One region of the Brevibacterium sp. JSBI002 genome, then DNA from elsewhere that is predicted to be linked to it. Evidence: predicted binding sites of a transcription regulator. Region 1 holds the regulator's gene; each other region holds the start of a gene.
What was found. Region 1 encodes HspR, which represses chaperone genes until heat shock. Its sites were predicted from a motif close to AAGTTGAGTCNNNNNGACTCAACTT; they were not measured.

Region 1 (6,708 bases):
TCCCGGGGCGGGCAAGACGGAGGCGCTCAGAGTATTACGAGGCCGATCACCTCAGGTGCGGTCGGCGGACCCGGAGAACCTGCGACGTCGGCTGCGTCAGTGGATGCCGTGGTTGCCGTACGCGCTTGTCCGGCCGATTCTTCACACTATTGCCCATCTCTGCGTGCTCGCGCTCATGCTCAACAAGTGCGGCAGACCGCTGGTCATCCATGATCCGGGCACCCGCCGATGGAGTCGCCGACTCATTGTGGGCCTTGCAGGGATTCTCGGATATCGACCGATGATCGTCTTCATCGATACGGATCGAGAGTCCGCGCTTCGTGGTCAGGAGCAGCGGAAGAGGGTCGTGAGACGACGCGCCTTCGACCGTCATTGGAGGCGCTGGGTCGAGCTGCGCGAACGCGTCCTTCGTGGTGACAGCCTCGGTGACGGTGAGCCTTGGGGTCGTGTCGTGCTGTCGCATCGGGACGCTGTTGTCGATGATGTTCTCGGCCTGCTCGATGCCACAGCGGCTGTCTGAAAAGAAATCCTCTCCCGCCGGAATAAAACCATCCTCAGCAAAGTTGAGTCTGATGTACGCAACTTTGATGAGGCCGACTTGACGGTCGGAACCTCGAAGAGAATACTTGAGTCCGGTTGGCTCAATGTGTGCGGTCGAGTGGTTCTGACTCAAGAACCGGAGCCGCCCGATCGCACACATTCGAGTCGCATGAACTCACGATCTGTAAGGAGAGAAAACTATGGCACGTGCAGTCGGAATCGACCTCGGAACCACGAACTCCGTCGTCACCGTCCTCGAGGGCGGCGACCCGAAGGTCATCGCAAATGCGGAAGGCGGTCGCACAACCCCGTCCGTCGTCGCAGTCAACAAGAACGGCGACTCCCTCGTCGGTGAGATCGCCAAGCGCCAGGCCGTCACGAACATCAAGAACACAGTCGCATCGGTCAAGCGCCACATGGGCACCGATTGGTCCACCGAGATCGGCGGCAAGAAGATGACGGCCCCCGAGGTTTCGGCACGCATCCTCCAGAAGCTCAAGCACGACGCCGAAGAGTACCTGCAGGAGAAGGTCACCGACGCGGTGATCACCGTTCCCGCATACTTCAACGATGCTGAGCGCCAGGCAACCAAGGACGCCGGTGAGATCGCCGGCCTCAATGTCTCGCGCATCATCAACGAGCCCACCGCTGCCGCTCTTGCCTACGGCCTCGAGCGCGGCAAGGAAGACGAGCTCATCCTCGTCTTCGACCTCGGTGGCGGTACCTTCGACGTCTCCCTGCTGGAAGTCGGCAAGGACGAAGACGACTTCTCCACCATTCAGGTCCGTGCGACCTCCGGTGACAACCGCCTCGGCGGTGACGACTGGGATCAGCGCATCGTCGACTGGCTGGTCGAGCAGGTCAAGAACAACTACGGCGTGGACCTGACCAAGGATGCCACCGCTCTGCAGCGCCTCAAGGAAGCCGCAGAGCAGGCCAAGAAGGAACTGTCCTCGGCCACCAGCACGAACATCTCGCTGCAGTACCTGTCGATGAGCGAGAACGGACCCATCCACCTGGATGAGACCCTCACCCGTGCGAAGTTCGAGGACCTGACCAAGGACCTCCTCGAGCGCACCAAGGCTCCGTTCCACGCAGTCATGAAGGACGCCGGCGTCTCCGTCAGCGACATCGACCACGTCGTCCTCGTCGGCGGTTCGACCCGTATGCCCGGCGTCTCCGCCGTCGTCACCGAACTCACCGGAGGCAAGGAGCCCAACAAGGGCGTCAACCCCGATGAGGTCGTCGCCATCGGCGCCGCCGTCCAGGCCGGTGTCCTCGTGGGTGAGCGCAAGGACGTCCTGCTCATCGACGTCACCCCGCTCTCGCTCGGACTCGAGACCAAGGGCGGCGTGATGACCAAGCTCATCGAGCGCAACACTCCGATCCCGACCAAGCGTTCGGAGACTTTCACCACCGCTGAGGACAACCAGCCCTCCGTGTCGATCCAGGTATTCCAGGGTGAGCGTGAGTTCACTCGCGACAACAAGAACCTCGGCACCTTCGAGCTGACCGGCATCGCGCCGGCTCCGCGCGGTGTGCCGCAGATCGAGGTCGCCTTCGACATCGACGCCAACGGCATCGTCCACGTGTCGGCCACCGACAAGGGCACCGGCACCGAGCAGTCGATGACGATCACCGGCGGTTCCGCACTGCCGAAGGAAGACATCGACCGCATGGTCCGCGAGGCCGAGGAGCACGCTGAAGAGGACAAGAAGCGCCGTGAGGCTGCCGACGTCCGCAACAACGCGGAGAACCTCGCCTACCAGACCGAGAAGCTGCTGACCGACAACGCCGACAAGCTGCCGGAAGAGCTCAAGACCGAGATGCAGGGCGACGTCGACGCCGTCAAGGAAGCCCTCAAGGGTGAAGACGACGACGCCGTGAAGAGCGCCTACGACAAGCTCGTGGAGAACCAGCAGAAGATCGGCGAAGCCATCTACAGCCAGCAGGGCGGTGCCGAAGGCGCCGAAGCTGCCGGTGAGGGCGCAGCCGATGCAAGCGCCGACGACGATGTCGTCGACGCAGAAGTTGTCGACGAAGAGGATGAGGAGAAGAAGTAATGACTGCCGAGGGCAACGACAAGTCGTCCGAGGAGCCAGGCTTCACCTTCAGTGACAAGCGCCGGGTCGATCCGAACACCGGTGAGGTCCGTCCCGAGGCCGACGCCCAGTCGGCCTCGGCCGGGGCCGGCGAGGAGCCGACCGCGGACCCGAATGCCGAACAGGCTGCCGCGGCCGATGCCAGCGACCTCGGTGTGGACATCCCGTCCGATGCCTCGGGTCTCGAGGACATCGAGCCGGAGGCCGAGCCCGAACCGGGTTCGGAGGCAGCGGGATACCTGGCCGACCTCAAGCGCATCAACGCCGAATATGCGGCCTACCGGATGCGGGCCGACCGCGAACGTGAGCGTGCGGCACTCGGCGGCACGATCAAGGTGGTCGAGGCCCTGATTCCCGTGCTCGACGAGGTCAAGCTCGCTCGCGATAACGGCGATGTCACCGGGCCTTTCGAGACCCACGTGAACAAGCTGGTCGAATCGCTGAACAAGCTCGGCGTCGAGCAGTACGGAGAGGTCGGCGACGAGTTCGATCCGAACATCCACGAGGCGCTCATGCAGCAGCCTTCGGACGAGGTCGAGAATCCGACGCTCTTCCTGGTCATGCAGCCGGGCTACCGGATCGGGGAGCGCATCATCCGCGCCGCCCGCGTCGGTGTCCAGCAGCCGGAGGACTGAGCAGCGACCACGATCGCCGAGGCGGCCGCCCGCCCCGCACGCCGGTTCACCGACGTACGGGGCCGGGGAACCGCCTCGGCGGCGGTCCGGATCTTCGGGGCATCGCCCCGGGGATGCGGATTGTGAGAGGACAAGTGAATACCCTGATGACAGGATTGATTGGAAGGAAAGGAGGTGCCAGGTGAATACCGGACCTCAGAATGATTGGTTCGACAAGGACTTCTACAAAACCCTCGGCGTCTCCAAGGACGCTTCCGACGCCGAGATCAAGAAGGCCTATCGCAAGCTCGCGCGCAAGTATCACCCGGACGCCAACCCCGGTGATGAGAAGGCCGAGGAGAAGTTCAAGGAGATCGGCCAGGCCCACCAGGTGCTCTCCGACAAGGAGTCCCGGGCCCAGTACGATCAGGTCCGCGCCATGGGCGGCGGCGCCAGGTTCAGCGCCGGTTCCGGTGGACCCGGCGGGGCTGCCGGCGGCGGATTCGACGACGTGTTCTCCGACCTCTTCGGAGGCGGCGGACGTACGCGGACCCGCACGACCTACGGCGGTGGGGGAGACGTTCCCCCGGACCTGGCGGATCTGCTCGGCGGATTCGGTGGAGGTTTCGGCGGTGGCGGCGGATACGGCGGCTACCAGCCTCCGGTCAAGGGCGGCGACATCAAGTCGAGCACGACGCTGTCGTTCACCGAAGCCATCGACGGCGCCTCGGTGAAGCTGAACATGCCCGGCGGGAAGCCGCTGACCGTGCGCACCCCGATCGGGTCAAGGACGGGCAGAAGATCCGCCTGGCCGGCAAGGGCAAGACCAGCCCCAACGGCGGCGAGCCCGGTGATGTCATCCTCACCGTGCACGTGAGTCCGCACCCGGTCTTCACCCGCGATGGTGACAACCTGCGGATGGAACTGCCGATCAGCTTCGACGAGGCGGCCCTCGGCGCCGAGGTCAAGGTGCCGACCCTGGGCGGAATGCCCGTCAAGGTCAAGGTCGCACCGGGGACACCCTCGGGACGGACCCTGCGCGTGCGGGGCAAAGGTGTGAAGACGAAGAAGGGCTCCGGCGATCTGCTGGCGACAGTCGAGATCGTGGTGCCGAAGAATCTGTCCAAGGAAGCCAAGCAGGCAGTCGAGTCGTTCAAGGCCGCCACCGAAGGTGAGGATCCACGCGCCGACTTGCTGGACAAAGCCAAGGCCAGCTGAGGTGGTGAATCACATTGCACATTTCATCGAGTGCGGCGGTGTATGTCATCTCGGTGGCCGCGGATCTGGCGGGCATGCACCCGCAGACGCTGCGGCAGTATGACCGACTGGGTCTCGTCTCTCCGGAACGCACTGCGGGCCGGGGCCGGCGTTATTCCGGGAAGGACATCGCCAAGCTGCGACTGATCCAGCAGCTGTCGCAGGACGAGGGAGTCAACCTCGTCGGGATCAAGAAGATCATCGACCTGCAGAATCAGGTCGATGCGCTCAAGAGCCGCAACGAGGAGCTTGAGGACGAGGTTCGGGCACGCCGGTCGGCGCAGGAACGCGATGCGCGTGTCTTCGCGGCCGGAACCGTGGGCGGAGACGTCGTCTCGATCTCGAGGGGACGACGCCCACAGGGTCGCCCTGAGCCGGGAGCTCTGGTGCTGTACAACCGGTACCGACGCGGCTGATCCCGACGAGGCCCGACTGGGACGCTGAGAACAGCGTCGAGGCGGAGTGCGGACCGAACTTTCGGTGCGCACTCCGCCTTTTCGCGTTGCTCGACGAATCCAGTTCATTGCGGCGCAGAAAAGTACACGTGTTGTGCGACACTGACTCTGTGAACGAGAAAGAGAAGGTTCGACAGGTCGCCGACAGTGCCGATTCGGCGGCTCAGGAAGTCGCGGACAGCCGCTGGTTCGAGCGTGTGGCCCGCGCGGGCTTCATTGCCAACGGGTTGGTCCATGCGATCCTCGGTGCGACGGCCGTGACGATCGGCCTGGGGCAGGGCGGCGAAGCCGACCAGGCGGGAGCGGTCGGACAGATCGCTTCACAGCCCTTCGGCCTGGTGCTGATCGTGATCTGCTTCCTCGGCTGTGCGCTGATGGCGTTGTGGTGCTTGGTCAACGCGTTCTTCGGTGCGTCGTCGCTGCGCGGTGCCGGAACTCGCGACCCGGAGGAGAAGCAGGGGAGGAAACAGTGGATCGACTTCTTCTCGACGGTCGGTTCTGCCATTGCCTATGTGGTGGTTGCCGCGACCTTCTCCCAGTTCGTCTTCGGCGGAGGATCGGACTCGGGCAAAGCGAGCTCACAGGCCTCGACGACCGTGGCGAAGGCCCCGGGCGGACTGTATATCCTCATGGCTGCCGGCGCCGTGATTGCGCTCATCGGCATCGTGTTCTGTATCAATGGTCTGCGCCGGAAGTGGAAAGATGAACTTGGTCGGCCGCGCAGCGCGTTCACCCGCTTCCTCGTCGGGTTCACCGGTGTTGTCGGGTATCTGGGCAAAGGTGCGACGCTGCTGTCGGTGGGCATCCTCATCGTGGTGTCTGCGGCGACCGGTGATCCGGAGGAGTTCACTGGTATCGACGGTGCGCTCAAGGGCATGCGCGATCAGCCGTTCGGGCCGTACCTGCTGTTGGCGGTGGGCTTGGGCCTGGTCCTCTACGGAGTCTTCCTCGCCCTGCGCTCTAGGTACGACCGCATGGATTGAGCAGTCTTCTGATTCGTCTGCTTCGCTGCAGCACAGAGAAGAAGGGCGCGAACCCGGTTGGGTTCGCGCCCTTTTCGACTCACGCCCAGCTCAGTCGAGCCAGCACGCTCTCAGGTCAGTCGCTCTCAGATCTCTGCGGGATCCTGGGCGACCTTCTTGCGACGCATGGTCATGGCGACCGCGACCCCACCGATGAGGAGGAGGCCGGCGCCGCCGACGAGGCCGGTCAGCTCGGTACCGGTGCGGGGCAGGTCGCCCCCGTTGCCGGCATCTCCGTTGTCGCCATCTTCGCTTCCGCCGTTGCCGTCTTCATTGCCGTCGCCGCCACCAGCGTTGGGGTCTTCCTCGACCGAGAAGTCACCGGTCAGTTCGTCATCGCCGCAGGTGACGGTGACGTCGTAATCGCCGACGTAAGCCGAGGCGTTGGAAGCGCTGGTGCCGTAGACGTTGACGTTGGCCTTGCCCTCGTCGTCAGCCTGGACGGTCTTGTCGAAGGCGGTGACGCTCGACTCGCCCTTGGGGTTGACGAGGAAGCGGACGTCTTCACCGGGTTCGCAGCTCTCGACGGCGAGGGTGACGCCCTTGTCTTCCTGGACGAAGTCAGCAGGCGTGATCGACTCGGGGGAGACGGTCAGCTTGGCTTCTTCGACCGGAGCGGATGGCTCTTCGGTCTCGTCTTCGGTGATGGTGAAGTCCTGAGCCGGGGACCTGGTCTCGGCTTCGGGGTCGAATGCCCAGACTGAGTAGTCGCCGGCGG
Region 2 (6,708 bases), 1.3 Mb from region 1:
GGGTAGAGCAGCGTCCAGGTCTGGGGTTCGAAGTAGGTGAGCACTCCGCCGCGGACGGGTTCGCCCTCGGCCAGTGAACCGGAGTCGTGGGGTGTGCAGGCGCTGAGGGTGAGCAGAGCGCCGAAACCGAGACCGAGACTGAGAACGGAGCGGCGGTCGAGGCGTCGCTGAGTCAGACGCGCGGAGGTGGAGAGACGGTGATCCGTCATGGAAGGGGTCCTTCGGGCAAGTGGGATGGAACAGAGGGAGCTGAGCGGGATAGTTCAACAATATGCGGACATCGCGGTTGCCGTTGTCGGCAGGCGGAGGCGGTGTCCGACATGGAGCCCGAAGTGGATGTGCATGCCATGAGTAAAGCGCATCCGCGCAATCGGCGTCAATCCGGGGCTTAATATTGAGACATGATGAACCATGCGGAATTCGATCATCTCGTCATCGCCGTCCCAGATCTGCAGGAATATGTTGAGCAATGTGAGGGTCACCTGGGGGTGCGCGCGGTCGACGGCGGTGCGCATCCGGGCTTGGGGACAGCCAATGCGCTGCTCGGGCTCGAGCTCGGCGACGACCTCACCGAGTCCCTCGGACTCGCGCGTCCACGTGGTGCGAACCCGCTCACATACCTCGAGATCCTCGGCCCCGACCCCGAGCAGGACCCGGCACTCGCGGCAGGGCGCTTGGCCGGGACCACGGCACCGACCGTGCAGCGGTGGGCGATCCGTCCGGACGATTTCGACGGCGTCGTCACGGCTGCTGCGCGGTCACGGGAACCGCGCGTCGACCTCGGCGAGGTTCATGACATGACCCGACGCCGACCGGACGGGGTGGTCCTCGATTGGCGCCTGACCAGGCGCACCCCGCTGCCGTGGTCGGGAATCCAGCCGTTCCTCATCGATTGGAAGGACTCCGAGCATCCGGCGAGCCAGGAGATGCCGTGGGTCCGCCTCGAGAAGCTCTGGGCCGCGAGTGACGAGCCTGTTGCGGTCGGTTCGGTCCTCGACTTCATCGGCATCGGACTCGACATCATTGCCCCAGGCCGCCAAGAAGGGGAGACTGAGGGTCTACACGCTCATCTGAAAGGTCCGGGTGGATCATGGACGCTCTGAACACCATTCCCGCTGAACTCGACCACCTCATCATCACGGTGCCCGACCTCGAGGCCGGGGTCGCCGCCGTGGAAGAGGCCACCGGGGTGCGTGCGGTTCCCGGTGGCTCGCACCCGGCGCGGGGGACCGCGAACTTCCTCCTCGGGCTCGCCCCGACGGGCTGGCCGGAGGGAGCGCACACCTACCTCGAGATCCTCGGCCCCGACCCGCAGCAGGAGAAGCCCGCTGACGGCACCCTTCCGCTCGACGCACATCTGGCCGCCGAGCCGACCCTGCAGACCTGGGCCATCCATCCGCCGGCGTTCCTCGCGAAGGTCGCGGCCGCGAACACCGCGGGCATCGACTTCGGCGAGGTCCAGGATATGGCCCGCGAGACTGCCGAAGGCGACCGTCTCGAATGGCGGCTGACCACGCGTTCTCCGCTGCCGCACTCAGGTGCGCAGCCGTTCCTCATCGATTGGGGCGAATCCGTCCATCCCGCCGAGGCAGCCCTGCCCACCCTCGAACTGCTCGAATTCCGTGTGGAATCGCCGGAGCCCGAGGCAGCGCGGCAGGTGCTCGAGGTGCTCGGAGCCGGTGACACCACGGTGGTCGAGGGGCCGGACTGTCGTCTGCGTGCCTGGTTGCGCGGACCCGGCGGCGTGCTCGAGTTCTGATCACTCGCCGAGAAACGGGCTGAGTGTCGAGAAACGCGTGCGCACACCCGTTTCTCGACACTCAGCCCGTTTTTCGATGAATCGGCACGGGATAGACTCTCAGGCGTGCCCAGTCGAATCCGCCTCGCTTCCCGCCCACGCTTGCGCCCCCTGACCTCGCTTGCCGCTGTCTCGCTGCTCGTCGGACTGAGCGCCTGCGCGCCCGCCGCCGACGAAGAGACCCGGCCGACTCCGAAGGCAGCGGAGACTCCTGCCGCCTCCGCCTACCCGACGGGGGAGACCACGCAGTCGGGTGAGGCGACGGAATCCCCTTCGCCCTCCAAGACCTCGAGCATCGACGACGCGGGGGCCGCCGGGGTGGGCGAAGACGATATCGACACCCACGGCAGCGGCCGGTGGGAGCGGCCGAAAGAGGAGACCGGACCCAACCGCGATGAGGGCAAGACGTTCAAGGTCGCCCTGCGCGTCGAGGACAACCTGCCCATCGACGTCGATGAGGCCGGCGACTTCATCATCAAGACCCTCCAGGACGAACGCGGCTGGCAGGACATGGACGACGTCTCCATCGAGCTCGTCGATGAAGGTCAGGACACGATGATCTCCATCGCCAGCCCCGATACCGTCGACGAGATGTGCCTGCCGCTGCGGACCCTGGGCAAGCTCTCGTGTCGCAACGGTCCCAACGTCATCCTCAACGCCAAGCGCTGGGTCTCTGCCACCGAAGAGTTCGACGATATCGTCCAGTACCGGCAGTACCTCATCAACCATGAGGTCGGTCACGCTCTCGGCCACGGCCACGAATCCTGCCCCGGACCAGGCAAGACGGCCCCGCTCATGCAGCAGCAGACGAAGGGCCTGCAGGGGTGTGAGCCGAACGGATGGCCCTCGAAGGGCTAGTCCGCGGCTGCCGTGGACTGACTCCGGCCGATACAGCGCGGGCCCCGCAAATGCGGGGCCCGCGCTGTCATGGCGTGGACGTTCGCATCAGTGCTTGGGCGAGCGGGGCCGCAGAGAGTAGTCGCCGGCACCCTGCGTGGCCTTCTTGTGCTCGATCTCATCGCTGACGGAGCTCGTGCCCGAGGGGGTCAGTGCTCCAGGCTGTTCGACGACAGCGATGCTGTCGGTCGCGACGACCTCACGCTGATGGTCCGTCGGGGCGCCCGCATCGATCTTCGTGGCCAGAGCCTTCTCACGAACGAACATGAGGATGACTGCCGCGATGATTCCCAGCGGGCAGACCCACAGGAAGATCGGCACCAGCGCATCGCTGTACGCATTGACGATGATCGAGTGGATCGGATCGGGCAGCGACTTGACCACTTCGGGGGTCAGCGAATTCGACCCCGTGCCCTTCATCGCCTGGGCGCCCTGGGGTCCCAGGGACTTGATGCCGTCCTCGAGGTTGGATGCCAGCCGCGAGGTGAAGAGCGAACCGATCAGCGACATGCCCAGCGTGCCGCCGATCTGGCGGAAGAAGTTGTTCGACGCCGTCGCCGTGCCGACCATCGCCACCGGGAACGAGTTCTGGACGATGAGCACGAGCATCTGCATCGACAGTCCCAGGCCGAGGCCCAGCACACACAGGCAGCCGATGACGACGAGAACGTTCTGATCGGCCGTGACGAAGGTCCCCATGAGGAAGAGGGCGACGCCGACGATCGCGCTGCCGAGCACCGGGTACCACTTGTACCGTCCCGTCTTCGAGACGACGAAGCCGATGATGACCGAGCTCGGCAGCATCACGGCCATCATGGGCACCATGAGGAGCCCGGCCTTCGTCGCTTCGATCCCGTGCGCCATCTGCAGGAACGTGGGCATGTACGAGAGGACGCCGAACATGCCGATGGCGATGCACATGCCGGCGATCGTGCAGAGGACGAAGTTCGTGTCCTTGAACACGAACATCGGGATGACGGGTTCGGGCACAGCCTGTTCGACGAAGACGAAGACGACGGCGCTGATGACGGCGATGGCGATGAGTCCGATGATGATCGGATCGTCCCAGTCGTACTGATGCCCGCCCCACGAAGTTGTGAGAATGAGCGCCGAGGTGAATTCGGCGATGAGGATCATGCCCGCGACATCGACATGGCGTTTGACCGACCGGTCCGACTTGGGGACCTTGAGGAAGAGGATGGCGGCGATGAGGGCGAGCACGCCGAACGGCAGGTTGAGGGCGAACGTCCAGCGCCAGCCCGGACCCTCGGTGATCCAGCCGCCGATCAGCGGTCCCGCCACCGAGGTGACCGCGAAGTTCGCTCCCATGATGCCCATGTACGGGCCGCGCTTGCGAGCCGGCACAACCGCGGCGATGAGAGCCTGCGAGAGGATGATGAGACCGCCGCCGCCGAGGCCCTGAATGACGCGTGCGGTGATGAGGACGGCCATGCTGTGGGCGAGGAATCCGACGATCGAGCCGAGGATGAACATGCAGATGGCGAAGATGAAGATCTTCTTGCGGTTGAACGAGTCTCCCAGTTTGCCGTAGATCGGCATCATGATCGTCGCCGCCAACATGAACGCCGTCGAGACCCACAGCATCTGGTCGACGCCGTCGAGGTCGCCGACGATGGTCGGCAGGGCCGTAGCCAGCATGGTCTGGTTGAGCGAGAACATGAACATTGCCAGCATCAGGCCGACGAACAGCAGGACCACTGACGGGGTCTCGATCTCCGGCTCCTCCTCGGCGCTGTGCTGCTTCTCGGCAGCGGGCTCTGTGGCGGTAGTGGTCATCTCAGCCTTTCTAAGAGGGTCAGGAACAGGTCGATCGAGGAGGTGAACGCCTGGTCCACCCGTTCGTCGTCCAATTCGTTTTCGGGGTCGAATCGCGCGGAGGCGAAAGCGTGCTCGAGCGGGATGCTGCACAGCTGCGCGAGCATCCGCGCGGCCCGTGCGGCGGTGTCGTCATCGGCAAAGGTGATTCCGCGACGTTCGATCCGCCGGCGGATGCCGGTGATGATCTGCTCGGAGTAGTGCCGCTTCGTCTCCATGCTGAGCATGCCGAGGTGCGGATGCCGAGCCTGGATTGCGCGCAGCTTCTGTTTGTTCGCCGACCGCGGCAGCAGGAACTCGAACGCGGCCCGGATGGTGAAGGAGAGATCCTCCGCCAGACGCTCGCGCCGGGGCTCGAAGTCCTCGATGAATCGCTGCAGTGCGGCTGCGATGTCGTCCGAGGCCGTCAGTCCGACGATCGCCATCTCCTTGGTGGGGAAATAGTTGAAGAACGTGCGCGTCGAGACCTCCGCGGCTTCCGCGATCCGAGCCACGGTCACCTCGTCGAGGCCATGATCGAAGACGAGATCGACGGCCGCGGCGTGGATGGACGCGCGGCGCTCACGGGTCTGACGTTCGCGCAGGGATTCGGTCGGTTCGGAGTTCACCAGAAAATTATGCACCTTTTGCAAATTTGCACCAAATGAAGAAATGCATGCGATGCATTTCTCGACAGTGATGTTATTCACACTCCGTCGTCGGGCGGGCGGCAGGTGGGAATATAAGTCCGCATGCACCTGTTGATTGAGTCGTATACGCTCAACTTTGAAAGAGGAGGTCAGCTTTGGCCACATTCTTCGGACCCGCAGGCTCAGGCGGAGACTCGTTCGACGAGTTCCTCGCTCGTTTCCTCCAGGGACAGACCGGAGCCCGCCGAGGCCGTTCCGTCGACATCAACCGGCTGCTGAGCAAGCGCAGCCACGAGGTCATCGAAGCGGCCGCGGAGTTCGCAGGGCGACACGGTCAGTCCGAGGTCGACGCGCTCCACATCCTGCGCACCATGGTCGATTCCGAACCCGGAATCTCCGCCGTGCGCCAGGCCGGCGCCGACCCCGAGGCCATCGCTCATGCGATCGAAGAGCGCCTTCCGGCTGCAACCGACACCGAGGCGGATTCCACGCCCACACTGACCGGTTCGGCCCAGCGTGCCCTGCTCGACGCCTACCAGGTGGCGCGAGCCTTCGGGTCGACCTACATCGATCCCGAACACATGTTCTTCGCCTTTGTGCTCAACCAGGAGATGCCTGCCGGTCGGATCCTCGCCCAGGCAGGCGTCACCCAGGCTGCACTGCAGGCCGGTGCCGAGGCAGCCGAAGCCGCAGGCTTGCACCCCGGCCAGGAGGCCGAAGGTGAGGGCGGCCAGGAATCCGTGCTGGAGAAGTTCGGCACGGATCTCACCGAGCTCGCAGCCGAAGGCAAGCTCGATCCCGTCATCGGCCGCTCGGAGGAGATCGAGCAGACGATCGAGATCCTCGCCCGCAGGACGAAGAACAACCCGGTTCTCCTCGGTGAGGCCGGTGTCGGCAAGACTGCGGTCGCCGAGGGACTCGCCCAGGCCATCCATTCGGGCGAAGTTCCCAAGCAGCTGCAGGGCAAGCGCATCGTCGCTCTCGATATGCCCGGCATGCTCGCCGGCACCCGCTACCGCGGCGACTTCGAAGAGCGCCTGACCGGAGCGCTGAACGAGATCGCCGACGACGGAGACATGATCGTCTTCGTCGACGAACTCCACACCCTCGTCGGTGCCGGCGGCAACGGCGAAGCGAACTCGATGGACGCCGGCAACATCCTCAAACCGCGCCTGGCCCGCGGCGATCTGCACATGATCGGCGCGACCACGCTCAAGGAGTACCGCACCATCGAGAAGGATTCGGCCCTCGAACGCCGCTTCCAGCCGGTGACCGTGGGTGAGCCGAGCGTCGAGGACGCGGTGACGATCATCGACGGGCTCAAGGACCGCTACGCGGAGTTCCACGAGGTCACCTACACCGCCGAGGCGGTCCGCGCGGCCGTGGAGCTGTCGAACCGCTACATCACCGACCGGTTCCTGCCGGACAAGGCCATCGACCTCATCGATCAGGCGGGTGCCCGGATGTCGCTCAGTCGCGGACCCGCGGTCGATATCGACGCACTCAAGCTCAATCTCTCCGAACTCGAAGCGGAGAAGAAGTCCGCCA
Region 3 (6,708 bases), 150 kb from region 1:
GAGCTGAACACATGGCCGGCGGTGGTGAGGATGACCGCGCGCACATCGGTGCGGTCGGCCACCTCGGTGAGGGTGTCGATGAGGTCTTCCATGACCTCACGCGACAGTGCGTTGCGCGTGGACGGCCGGTTGATCGTCACGGACGCGACTCCGTCGTCGAGGTGGCCGAATACAATTGATTCCGACATAGCCTCATTCTGCCAATGGTCGCCGGGCCGCGCGGAATCTGCGCAGACGATCTCCGCCCGCCTCCGGACACATCCGCCCCGAGGGATGCGGCACGGAAGGACTGGCATGACCACACTGCTGATGATCATCGGATTCGGTGCCGCCACCTCGGTGGTGGTCGGATTGGGACAGAAGCTCAAACTTCCGTGGCCGGCCCTCATGGTCCTCATCGGCATCGCCGGTGCGTTCATCCCCACCTTCGCCGAGGTGGCCATCGATCCGGAGCTCGTTCTCCCCCTCTTCCTGCCGCCCCTGCTCTTCGCCGCCGCACAGAAGACATCGTGGGCGCTGTTCGCGATCCGGTGGCGCACGATCCTCGGCATGTCCGTGGCGCTGGTCGGGGTGACCGTGGCCGCAGTCGCCGGGTCCGCGGTCTTCCTCATCCCCGGAATCACGATCGCCGCGGCCATCGCGCTCGGCGCCATGCTCGCCCCACCCGATCCCGTCGCCGTCGAAGCCGTCGCCAGCACCGTGTCGATCCCCCGCCGCATCATGTCGACCCTGCAGAGCGAGGGCCTGTTCAACGATGCCGCCTCCTTGGTCATCTTCCAGACCGCGATGGCCGCGGTATTGGCCGGCACCGAGGTGGACTATGCAGATCTGGCCGTGTCGTTCGTCGTCTCCGCCGTCGTGGCGATCATCGTCGGCCTCGTCCTGTCCTTCGCCGCCTGGTGGGTGATGGAGAAGATCGATCACACGATCGCTCGCTCCTCCCTCATGCTCGTCCTGCCCTTCGGCGTCTACCTCGTCGCCGAGCACTTCCACGCCAGCGGGGTCATCGCCGTCGTCGTCGCCGCTCTCGAAGTGCGGCGCCGCGATGTCGAGGGCAACTCGGCGGAGCGGGTGACGCAGAACTCGACGTGGCAGGTCCTCGAGATGCTCATCACCGGAATCGCCTTCGGACTCATCGGTCTCGACCTGCGCCTCATCGTCGAATCCGAGCACGCCGACCTCGGGCGAGCGCTGCTCGTCGGCGGGCTCATCGCTCTCATCGTCGTCGCCGTCCGCTTCGTATGGCTGCTGCTGGGCACTGTCATCGAACGCAAGCGACGCGAGGAGGATCCGGATGCCGCACCTTTGAGCGTCCGCGATGCCACGCTGATGACCTGGGGCGGGATGCGCGGCCTCGCCACGGTCGCCCTGGCTCTGTCGATCCCGGCCACGACGTCCTCCGGCGCCCCGTTCCCCGGCCGGTCCTATATCGTCGTCGCGGCCGCGGTGGTCCTACTGGTCACTCTGGTGCTGGCGGGCCTGAGCTTTCCGACCGTCGTCGCCGCCCTCGGCATCGACGACGAGGCGGAGAAGGAACATCAGGCGACCAGGGACATCGCACTGCGCGCCTACAAGGCCGCGATGCGCGAGATCAAGAACGATGACAGCCTGCCCGACGACGTCATCGAACCCCTGCGGGCACGGTTCAAAGTCCTGCACGATCACCTCAGCGGAACCACCGATGATCAGGCGAGCTCGGAACAGGCGATGGCCTTCAAGGAACACCGGGAGCAGATGCTGGCCGTGCAGAAGAAAGCCATGCAGTCCGCCCGCGCCGAGGTGCTCAAGGCCCGTCGCGAACGCGGCACCGATCCGGAGGTCGCGGACAAGGTGCTCCACCGCTTCGACCTCCAGTCGGTCATCACGAGGTAGGGACGGGCGGCGAAATTCTTCTCGATTTTCAAAGTTGAGCGGAATAGACTCAACTTTGTCGGTGTTGTTCCTTTCGAGAGCTGAAATCAGCACAGAATTTGAGAAGGAGATGCGTACATGGACGCACAGATGACAACCAGATCCCGGGAGGCGCTGCAGGCTGCGGTCAACGACGTCGTCGCCCGGAAGAACAACCAGATCGAACCGGCTCACCTCGTCGCGGCCCTGCTCGACCAGCCCGATTCGCTCGCTGCGACCCTGCTGACGAAGGTCGGCGCCGACCCGCAGGCCGTGCTGCGCTCCATCGAATCCGTGATCAGCGGGTTCCCCACCGTCAGCGGTTCCACCGTCAGCCAGCCGGGACTCTCCCGCGCCGGCCTGGAGATGGTGAACCTCGCGCAGGAGGAGATGACGGCGCTCGGTGACCAGTTCGTCTCGACCGAGCACCTGCTGCTCGCCGCTGCGGCCGGCAAGGACGGCGCCGGTGAGGCCCTGCGCGCGAATGGGGCGAACCGGGACGCGCTGCTCGCGGCCCTGCCCGAACTGCGTGCCGGAAAGAAGGTAACCTCGGAGAACCCCGAGGAGACGATGCAGTCGCTGGAGAAATTCGGCATCGACCTCACCGCCGTCGCCCGGGAAGGCAAGCTCGACCCGGTGATCGGCCGCGATAAGGAAGTGCGCCGCGTCGTGCAGGTGCTCTCGCGCAGGACGAAGAACAACCCCGTCCTCATCGGTGAGCCCGGCGTCGGCAAGACCTCCGTCGTCGAAGGCCTGGCCCAGCGGATCGTGGCCGGAGACGTGCCCGAATCGCTGCGCGACAAGACCCTCATCAGCCTCGACCTCTCCGCAATGGTCGCCGGTGCGAAGTACCGCGGCGAGTTCGAGGAGCGGTTCAAGGCCGTGCTCGAGGAGATCAAGAACGCCGACGGCCGGATCATCACCTTCATCGACGAGCTCCACACGATCGTCGGTGCCGGTGCCGGCGGAGACTCCTCGATGGACGCAGGCAATATGCTCAAGCCGATGCTCGCCCGCGGTGAGCTGCGGATGATCGGTGCCACCACGCTGGACGAGTACCGCGAGAACATCGAGAAGGATCCCGCCCTGGAGCGGCGGTTCCAGCAGGTCTTCGTCGGTGAGCCCAGTGTCGAGGACACGATCGCGATCCTGCGTGGGCTCAAGGAACGCTACGAGGCCCACCACAAGGTCTCGATCAACGACGGCGCCCTGGTCGCGGCCGCTACGATGTCGAACCGGTACATCACCGGCAGGCAGCTGCCGGACAAGGCCATCGACCTCGTCGACGAGGCGGCTTCCCGCCTGCGGATGGAGATCGATTCGGCCCCTGTCGAGATCGATGAGCTCCGCCGCGCCGTGGACCGCCTGAAGATGGAGGACATGGCCCTGGCGAAGGAGACCGATTCCGCCTCGATCGAGAGGTTGAGTGCCCTGCGTGCCGACCTTGCCGACAAGGAGGAGGAGCTGCGCGGACTCGAAGCCACGTGGGAGTCCCAGCGTGCCGGCCTCAATCGGGTCGGTGAGCTGAAGACGAAGCTCGACGAGCTGCGTTCGGCCGCCGAGAAGGCTCAGCGCGACACGGACCTCGAAACCGCATCCCGCCTGCTCTACGGCGAGATCCCTGCCGTGCAGAAGGAGATCGCCGAGGCCGAAGCCGCCGAGGCCCAGGCCGAGGCGGGAGCGGAATCCGATCAGATGGTCTCGGACAAGGTCTCGAGCAACGACATCGCCGAGGTGGTCTCCTCGTGGACGGGCATCCCGGCCGGACGCCTCGTCCAGGGCGAGGTCGAGAAGCTGCTGGGAGCCGAGGGCATCCTCGGTGAGCGTCTCATCGGGCAGAAGAACGCCGTCGCCGCGGTCTCCGACGCCATCCGCCGTTCGCGTGCCGGTGTCGCCGACCCGGACCGCCCGACCGGTTCGTTCCTGTTCCTCGGACCCACCGGCGTCGGCAAGACGGAGCTCGCGAAGTCTCTCGCGGACTTCCTCTTCGACGACGAGAAGGCCCTGATCAGGATCGATATGAGCGAATACGGTGAGAAGCACACCGTGTCCCGCCTCGTCGGTGCCCCTCCGGGCTACGTCGGATACGACGAGGGCGGCCAACTCACCGAGGCGGTCCGCCGTCGCCCGTACTCCGTCGTCCTGCTCGACGAGGTGGAGAAGGCGCACCCCAGTGTCTTCGACATCCTGCTCCAGGTCCTCGACGACGGGCGGCTCACCGATGGTCAGGGACGCACGGTCGACTTCAGGAACACCATCCTGATCCTGACCTCGAACCTCGGCTCGCAGTTCCTCGTCGACGAGAGCCTGTCGACCGAGGAGCAGCGGTCCAAGGTGCTCGATGTCGTGCATTCGACATTCAAGCCCGAGTTCCTCAACCGCCTCGACGACATCGTGCTCTTCGATGCGCTCAGCCAGGCAGAGCTCGCCTCGATCGTCGATCTGCAGATCGCGCACATGTCGAAGCGGCTGTCTGACCGTCGGGTCTCGCTCGAGGTCACTCAGGGTGCCGAGGACTGGTTGGCGCTCGAAGGCTACGACCCAGCGTTCGGTGCCCGTCCGCTGCGCAGGCTGGTCCAGCGCGAGATCGGCGACAAACTGGCCCGCGCTCTGCTGGCCGGCGACATCGTCGACGGGGACACCGTGGTCGTCGACCTGCCCGATGATCCCGAGGCCACCGGCCTGGAGCTGCGCCCCAAGCGGTAAGGCTCCCGGCACAGCACAGAAATGGGACACCCTGCTCTGGATCGCTCACTTTCTTCGGTGAGCATTTCAGAGCAGGGTGTCCCATTTCAGCTTCTGCTGGATGCTGAGCGCTGTGCGTGACGGTTACTTGCCGCGGGAGCCTGTGGAAGTCCGCGTACGAGTCTTCGAAGATCCGGCCTTCGCGCCGCCGCGACCAGCCGTACCGCCACGGCCACCAGCGGAACCGCCCGAAGCCCCACCGACCGACCGCGGCGCCGACGACGTCCACCAATGCCGCAGGTAGGCGCTGACCTTCGCGAATGAGCGGTCGCGGATGAAGATCGCATCGACGGCGATCATCGTCAGCGAGAACCACGGCAGACCCATAAGCAGGGCGATGCCCAAGTGGAAGGACAGGATGCCCAGCAGCGCGATGATGCGGGTGTAACGGTTGAAGAGCATGAACGGGAAGGCGCACTGGAAGAGGATCGATCCCCACGAGATCGCCACGACCATCGGCCCCCACGCCGTCATCAGGTCCGACAGCACCGGCCACGTGCCGAACTGCTGAGTGTGCAGCGGGTTGTACACGGCGTATCCGTGCTGCCACGCTTGGCCACCGGCCTTATACAGTCCGCCGGACATGTAGATCGCGCACACCTGGAACGCGAGCACGACGATGGCAAGGTTGTTGGCCATGATGAGCGCCCAGCGCCACTGCCCGCCGTCATTGTCCGGGAACTCCGGATTCCGTGCCCGCCGCCTGGCATCGAGTGACCACCGGCGGGTCGTGTCGGCGAAGAGCATCGCGATCATGAACATCCGGTAGGCGTTGTCGCCCTGATCCCCGGCCCCGTCGTTGAGCTCGATGAAGCTCACCCACAGCACCAGGTAGATCGGCAGGATGATCCGCGTCCGCCAACCGAGGATGATGACGATCGCCAGCAGCGCGAGTCCGATCATCATCGCCGTGAACAGCGGCGGAGTCGTCACCGCCCGGTGGAAGAGGGAGAAGAGCCAGATGTTCGGGAAGTCGCTCTTGGGTTCGGCGATCTCCCCGTTCCAGGCCGATCCCACACCGAAGGTGTAATGCCGCGCGCTGAAGTTCGTGAGGATGAGGCCGAGTCCGGTGAATCCGATGAGGATCCGCGTCACCGCCAGCCCGTACGTTGCGTGGTACCGGCCGGTGAGCATCTCCTCGAGCCAGTTCCACCCCTGCGCTAGCTTCGTCCGCACCAAGCTCGTCACCGGGACCAGCCCGAATTCGGGCGCCGAGTCACTCACCGAGGCGGCCCCATCGTTTCCGCGGCCCGCGAAGTCCGACCCGTGGTCCTTCTCCCGCTTCTCCGCCGAGGCGGCCGTGCCGGTCCGCTGGTCCGTGACCTCGCCGTCGGGATCGTCCCGGTCCTTGCGGTTCGTGTCGTCACTGTTCACCGACGCACCTCACTTCGTCCGAGGCACAGAAGTACTTCGTGAACTCCTCTTGGGACTGATCGTCTTCGACGACGAGTGCGCGCCATCCCACGGGGACGGGCTGGATGTTCGGACGCTTCGCGTCTTTGTCATTGCGTTCGGCGAACGGCACGACGTTCTGACGGGCGGCCTGGTATTGGACGCGCTGGACGTCGTCGCCCCAGATGGCCTTCGCCACCTGCGTCGCATATGCCGTGGCCAGATGCTCGCTCTCCAGGTAGGCGGGAATCGCGTTCTCCGGGTCGTCGTAGTCCTTCAGCTTCGTCTCCAGCCGGTCGACGGAATCGTCGCCCTTGAAGTAGTCGAGTTTGACGATCGCCTTCTGATCGTCGGGCAGCTCTTCCCACGAGCCCTTGATGTCCGAGGCCACTCCGACGCCCAGCCCCGCCGACCGCGGCGGGAACAGCTTGTATGTCGAATGGTCGAGCTCGACATCGGTGGCCCGCACCCACTGAGTGATCTCTTCGCCGCTGTCGGTCTTGATCACCGCGCGCACATCGAAGTAGTAGTCGCCGTTGATCGGCTCGGGGGCGAACACGCTCCACGACTGTCCCCACAGCGGGATCATGTATTTGGAGAGCAGGTCACCGGGAATCACCTCCCTCGCCGTCGAGGCAGGGGCGATCCACAGGAAGCTGGCGAAGATATGGAACCCTGTGA

Region 2: LJ362_RS03610 (ATP-dependent Clp protease ATP-binding subunit) is a predicted target of HspR. The motif match lies at 5,273-5,297, and genes of this name have one in related genera.
Region 3: clpB (ATP-dependent chaperone ClpB) is a predicted target of HspR. The motif match lies at 1,904-1,928, and genes of this name have one in related genera.

What each region holds. Positions count from the first base shown of each region.
Region 1 covers NZ_CP110341.1:3,270,851-3,277,558, reverse strand. The annotation lists gene LJ362_RS17135 (AAA family ATPase) at 1-520, shown strand, start outside; gene dnaK (molecular chaperone DnaK) at 741-2,603, shown strand; gene LJ362_RS14865 (nucleotide exchange factor GrpE) at 2,603-3,277, shown strand; partial or broken gene LJ362_RS14860 (DnaJ C-terminal domain-containing protein) at 3,459-4,474, shown strand; gene LJ362_RS14855 (heat shock protein transcriptional repressor HspR) at 4,513-4,929, shown strand; gene LJ362_RS14850 (DUF1206 domain-containing protein) at 5,079-5,951, shown strand; gene LJ362_RS14845 (lipoprotein 17-related variable surface protein) at 6,077-6,708, opposite strand, start outside.
Region 2 covers NZ_CP110341.1:833,793-840,500, forward strand. The annotation lists gene LJ362_RS03580 (TIGR04028 family ABC transporter substrate-binding protein) at 1-209, opposite strand, end outside; gene LJ362_RS03585 (VOC family protein) at 402-1,103, shown strand; gene LJ362_RS03590 (VOC family protein) at 1,091-1,759, shown strand; gene LJ362_RS03595 (DUF3152 domain-containing protein) at 1,865-2,656, shown strand; gene LJ362_RS03600 (DHA2 family efflux MFS transporter permease subunit) at 2,744-4,492, opposite strand; gene LJ362_RS03605 (TetR/AcrR family transcriptional regulator) at 4,489-5,139, opposite strand; gene LJ362_RS03610 (ATP-dependent Clp protease ATP-binding subunit) at 5,316-6,708, shown strand, end outside.
Region 3 covers NZ_CP110341.1:3,417,124-3,423,831, forward strand. The annotation lists gene LJ362_RS15450 (enoyl-CoA hydratase) at 1-188, opposite strand, end outside; gene LJ362_RS15455 (Na+/H+ antiporter) at 295-1,872, shown strand; gene clpB (ATP-dependent chaperone ClpB) at 1,990-4,596, shown strand; gene LJ362_RS15465 (HTTM domain-containing protein) at 4,720-6,009, opposite strand; gene LJ362_RS15470 (DUF5819 family protein) at 5,999-6,708, opposite strand, start outside.